2 regions of the Clostridium sp. X genome follow, and region 1 is predicted to be linked to the other one. Evidence: a T-box and tRNA genes for the amino acid it is inferred to sense, from the RefSeq annotation. Region 1 holds a T-box; the other holds one or more tRNA genes.
The links. A T-box is a leader RNA that pairs with one kind of tRNA and senses whether it is charged. The one in region 1 lies ahead of ACX0KU_RS11310 (valine--tRNA ligase), so its partner is inferred to be a tRNA-Val.

Region 2: it encodes a tRNA-Val, which carries the amino acid that the T-box ahead of ACX0KU_RS11310 (valine--tRNA ligase) is inferred to sense. The anticodon was not compared.

Annotation. Positions count from the first base shown of each region.
Region 1 covers NZ_CM146912.1:2,260,149-2,263,258, forward strand. Annotated here, with positions in the region: partial or broken gene ACX0KU_RS11300 (ABC transporter substrate-binding protein) at 1-181, opposite strand, end outside; gene ACX0KU_RS11305 (serine/threonine protein kinase) at 258-788, opposite strand; T-box leader at 1,021-1,234, shown strand; gene ACX0KU_RS11310 (valine--tRNA ligase) at 1,318-3,110, shown strand, end outside.
Region 2 covers NZ_CM146912.1:387,854-390,963, forward strand. Annotated here, with positions in the region: gene recD2 (SF1B family DNA helicase RecD2) at 1-69, opposite strand, end outside; gene metK (methionine adenosyltransferase) at 277-1,452, opposite strand; SAM riboswitch class I at 1,529-1,630, opposite strand; tRNA gene ACX0KU_RS01895 (tRNA-Tyr) at 1,807-1,891, opposite strand; tRNA gene ACX0KU_RS01900 (tRNA-Val) at 1,918-1,993, opposite strand; tRNA gene ACX0KU_RS01905 (tRNA-Tyr) at 2,007-2,091, opposite strand; tRNA gene ACX0KU_RS01910 (tRNA-Thr) at 2,097-2,172, opposite strand; gene yyaC (spore protease YyaC) at 2,412-2,963, shown strand; gene mreB (rod shape-determining protein MreB) at 3,045-3,110, opposite strand, start outside.

The DNA.
Region 1 (3,110 bases):
CTTCTTTGAAGAAGCCTTCATTTATAGCAGCGTACATAGGTGCATAAAATACAGAACGTACAACTTCATTTAATTTGATTTTTTGCAAAGATTCTTCTTTTTTATTACTACAACCGAATAATGTAACTGAGGTAAGTAGTAACATAATAACTAGAAATGTACTAAACACTTTTTTCCTCATAAAATATTCCCCCTTTGACTAATTTATGTCATAAGCTATTATATGAAAATTATATATAAGGGGTGAATATGGTATATTAGTTTTTCCACAGTTCATATAAATCCGGACGTTCTTTTTTTAGAATTTTAAAGAATTTTTTAGATACTTTGAGCTTTCTAAGTCCGGAAAGTAAGTGTTTAGGATGTTTTTCTTTTCTTGTATAATTATTTTTTAAACCAATTACTTTAAAATCACCATTTTTTGTAATGAAAATATGAGAAATGCCAGTATCTAATCTGGTGAAATTAAGAAGGGTAAAATTTTCGATAAGATCAACTAAAGAAAGTGTTAAACTTTCATCTAGGCCATTTTTTTTAATATAATCAATTAAACACATGCCATCTATATGCTCTCTTATTATATAACCAAGATTATATTTATAAACCTTGGGAAAATACTTGCTGTGTTGACAATACTTTAAAATTAGATATTCACGTCTACAGTCATCTAGATTCCTGCAGATTTTTATAACCTTGTTATCAGGAGTTAAATAAATTTTTTCATCTTTACCTCTGTGTATTATTTTACATATAGATAAATCTATTCCTTCAATAACTAAGTGTTTCATATTATTGCCCCATTTTAATACAAAATATATTACTTATTATTACAGTATTCACTTTACATTAAATAGATTACTAAATATATTGTGTTTTATAAAAATAATAATATTTTTATAGTTAAGGATATAAGAGTAGCGGAGAAAAAAGATATATTATGAAGTTTAGTAGATATAAATAAGTTTATAAATAGTTCTTGACAGGTTATAAAATAAAGGTATAATAAAAAATAACTAAATATGAAAAGCAGAGAAAAAGAGGAGTAAAGATATAAGTGTATTAAGAGAGGAAGGTTCATAGGCTGAAAGATCTTCTATATAACTAATCTTGAAGGTAGCTTTGGAGCTTCTTTATTGAACTATTAGTAGATAAAGACGGTGGTCACATCGTTAATTTTAATGAGAGCCTGAATGTTTCAGGAATTAAGGTGGTAACGCGCGCTGTCGTCCTTTGAGGTGGCAGCGCTTTTTATTTTGTCTTAAATATCATAACAAAAGAGAAAAATAATTTTAAAATAACTTTTAAGGAGGATATAAAATGTTAGAAGCAAATATTTCGAAAACCTATGATCCTAAAGAATTTGAAGAGAGAATATATAAAACTTGGGAAGAAAAAAAGTATTTCACTCCAGAGGTAGATAAAAATAAGAAGCCTTATACTATAATGATGCCACCACCAAATATAACTGGTCAGCTTCATTTAGGTCATGCACTTGATGGAACATTGCAGGACTTTTTAATAAGAACAAAAAGAATGCAAGGATTTAGTACACTTTGGCTTCCAGGAGAAGATCATGCAAGTATTGCAACTGAAGTAAGAGTTGAAAAAGAACTCTTAAAGCAAGGTCTTTATAAAAAAGAAATGGGAAGAGAAGCATTTTTAGAAAAGGTTTGGGAATGGTCAGATGAATATAGAGAAAAAATAAAAAATCAATATAATAAGTTAGGAATATCGGCTGACTACACAAGAGAAAGATTTACTATGGATGAAGGCTTAAGTAAAGCCGTTAGACAGGTATTTGTTGATTTATATAATGAAGGACTTATATATAGAGGAAACAGAATTGTTAACTGGTGTCCTAAATGTCAAACAGCAATATCTGACGCAGAAATAGAGTATGAAGAAAAGAACGGGAACTTTTGGCATATAAAGTATCCTGTAATCGATAGTGATGAATTTATAGAAATTGCAACTACAAGACCTGAAACCATGCTTGGAGATACAGCTGTTGCAGTTAATGCTAAAGACAAGAGATACTCTCATCTATTAGGAAAAACATTGAAATTACCACTAGTGGAAAGAGAAATTCCTATTATTGCAGATGATTATGTTGATATGGAATTTGGTACAGGAGCAGTTAAAATAACACCTGCTCATGATCCTAACGATTACGAAGTGGGAAGAAGACATAACTTAACAGAGATTGTTATGATGAATAAGGATGGTAGTATTGCAGAAGGTTACGGAAAGTATTCAGGGCTTGATCGATATGAGGCTAGAAAGGCTATTATTAAAGATTTAGAAGCTCAAGGATACTTAGTAAAAACAAGAGAACATGTTCATAATGTTGGAACTCATGATAGATGTGAAACAATTATTGAACCAGTAACCTCTAAACAATGGTATGTAAAAATGCAGCCATTGGCAGATCCAGCTATTGATGTTGTAAGAGAAGGAAAAATAAAGTTTGTTCCAGAGAGATTTTCAAAAACTTATTTTAACTGGATGGAAAACATACAAGATTGGTGTATATCAAGACAATTATGGTGGGGACATAGAATTCCAGTTTGGTATTGTGAAGACTGTGGAGAGATTATAGCAGCTGTTGATGAGCCATCAAGCTGTAATAAATGTAGTAGTCATAAGTTAAGACAAGATGATGATGTATTGGATACTTGGTTTAGTTCTGCATTATGGCCATTTTCTACTTTAGGATATCCAGAGAATACAGAAGATCTTAAATATTTTTATCCTACAAGCACCCTGGTAACTGGATATGATATTATATTCTTCTGGGTAGCAAGAATGATTTTCTCAGGAATTCATAGCATGAAAGAAATTCCTTTTGATACTGTTCTGATTCACGGTATAGTAAGAGATAGTCAAGGAAAGAAGATGTCTAAGTCTCTTGGAAATGGTGTAGACCCTCTAGAAGTTATAGATAAGTACGGAGCGGATGCTCTTAGATTTATGCTTGTTACTGGAAACTCTCCAGGAAATGATATAAGATACTATGAAGAGAAAGTAGAATCTGCTAGAAACTTTGCAAATAAGATATGGAACGCATCTAGGTTTGTAATGATGAATTTAGATGTAGAGCTTATTAATGA
Region 2 (3,110 bases), 1.2 Mb from region 1:
TGCTACCACATATCCGTTGTCTTCATTTTTAAATACAATTGCTTCTACAGTTCCATCTATCTCATGCATAAGATCGCTCCCATAATATCATTAGCACTATGTAAATTTTAGTTTGTTAAATTAATTATAAGACATATAACCATAACTTCTCAACTAATTATATTATATAATAGTTTTGCCATTTGCTTACACGATAAGTCACAATATATACATATTTAACTTTATAACTAAATTAAAGGCTAATGTCTTAAAATCAACATTAGCCTTTATGTTTAATTATATATGTTTTTTTATCTCTTCTACTTTATCTAAATTTTCCCATGGAACATTTAAATCTACTCTACCGAAATGACCATAAGCTGCCGTTTGTCTATATAAAGGCTTTCTCAAACCTAAGTCTCTTATAATTGCACCTGGTCTTAAATCAAATACATTATTTACTATTTCTACTATCTTATTATCCTCTATTTTACCTGTTCCAAAGGTATTAACTAATAGAGATACAGGATGAGCAACTCCTATTGCATAAGCTAAACCTATCTCTAGTTTTTCTGCAATTCCTGCTGCTACTAAATTTTTAGCAACCCATCTTGCTGCATATGCTGCTGATCTATCAACCTTTGTTGGATCCTTTCCTGAGAAAGCTCCACCACCATGTCTGCCGTATCCACCATAAGTGTCAACTATAATCTTTCTTCCCGTAAGACCCGTGTCTCCATTCGGTCCACCAATAACAAATCTTCCCGTAGGATTAATGTAATAGTTAGTTTTTTCATCTAACCACTCATTAGATATTACTACCTTTATTACATGTTCCATAAGATCACTATGTATTTGCTCTTGAGTAATTTCTGGATCATGTTGTGTAGAAATTACCACAGCATCTATTCTAGTAGGTTTGTCGTCTTCATATTCTACCGTAACCTGTGTCTTTCCATCTGGTCTTAAATACGATAATGTTCCATTCTTTCTAACTTCTGATAATCTTCTAGCAAGTTTATGAGCCATACTTATTGGAAGAGGCATATATTCTTCTGTTTCATTTGATGCAAATCCGAACATTAAACCTTGATCTCCTGCTCCTACTGCCTCAACTTCATCTTTTTCTCCACGTCTTGACTCTAATGCTTCATCTACTCCCATAGCTATATCTGCTGATTGTTCATCAATAGATGTTAATACAGAGCAAGTTTCAGCATCAAATCCATATTTAGCTCTTGTATAACCGATATCGCTTATAACTCCTCTAACTAACTTTGGAATATCAACATAGCAGTTTGTTGATATCTCTCCCATAACCATAACCATACCAGTAGTAACTGCCGTCTCACAAGCTACTCTTCCATATGGATCTTTTTCTAAAATAGCATCTAGAATAGCATCTGAAACTTGGTCACATATTTTATCTGGATGTCCTTCTGTTACTGATTCTGACGTAAATAATCTTTTCATTTTAAGATCCCCTTTCTAACAAAAAAAATAAACCTCTTAATTTATTAAGGAGGTCGATTTGCGTGAATAATGTAATTTCTTATCTTGCAGATTGCTCTGCAGGAATTAGCACCTTAGTATTAATCATACCGGTTGCTGGGTTTCACAGGGCCGCTCCCTCCACCTCTCTTGATAAGTTTTTCTTATCTTATATTCAATTTTAAAACAAAATAATATTATCATATGTAACATGTAAGTGTCAAGAATCTACATTGATTTATTATTAATTTTGTCGATTTGTCATTTAAATATTGATTATGTTCTCGATTTTTTTTATGAAAGTAAAAAAGATATCAAAATTTGATATCTTTTTCTTGGTGGAGGAGGACGGATTCGAACCATCGAAACGAAACGTAACAGATTTACAGTCTGCCCCCTTTGGCCACTCGGGAACTCCTCCATAATTATTAACTTATTAAAATTACATGGTGGGCACAACAGGGATCGAACCTGTGACCCCCTGCTTGTAAGGCAGGTGCTCTCCCAGCTGAGCTATGCGCCCATATATTATATGATGGTGGAGGAGGACGGATTCGAACCATCGAAACGAAACGTAACAGATTTACAGTCTGCCCCCTTTGGCCACTCGGGAACTCCTCCACAATTGGTGCTGGCATCAGGAATTGAACCCGAAACCTACTGATTACAAGTCAGTTGCTCTACCAATTGAGCTATGCCAGCATATATTATTTTTAGCACTTAGTTGTTTCATTTATTGACATCAACCGCGCCAACGAATATTAGTATACCTAGAATTATCTTTTATTTCAAATCTATTTTTTTTAATTACAGAAAACTACAAGCTTTAAGATTCAATTTACTGCTATTTTCTCTATATTACTATACATTATAAATTAAGTTCAATTTTATTTCATATAACATTTAACTTTCTCATATACATTATCAAGGAGGTGTCGTTCTTGAATAAAGTGAGAGCTAACTTTAAAGATAATCTATCATACTACGATATCGCATATTTTATAAAGGATTATATAACTAAAGATTCTGTAGTAGTTTGCATCGGTACTGATAGATGTATAGGTGATTGTCTTGGTCCTCTAGTCGGAACCTTACTTAAGAGTAAAAATTATCCGCTAACTGTATATGGAACAGTTGAAGATCCTATACACGCTTTAAATATAGATAAGCAATTGCAACAAATAAAAAAAGCACATCCAGGTTCTACAATAATAGGTATAGATGCTTGCCTGGGGGATACTAATAACATTGGTGAGATACAAGCGCGAGATTATCCTATCCATCCCGGAAAAGGTGTAGGAAAAGTTCTTCCTGACGTTGGAGATGCTTCCATAATTGGTATTGTAGATTCTAGTGACAATAATGAATTATTCACTAATAGAAATATACGACTTAGTCTAATAATGAATATGGCAGAAGTTATTACTGATGCTTTACTTCATTCTTACTACTTATATAGTATAGATAGTAAGACTAATAATAGTATTATTTAACAAAACAAAAATAAGCTCTGTAATTGTTTTAGCCAATTATAGAGCTTATTTTTGCATAATAATATACGCATTTAAATATAATTAATCTAATAAACTTATATCTTTGCCTTTATATGATGCATCAATCTTATCAAGATAATTTAGAAC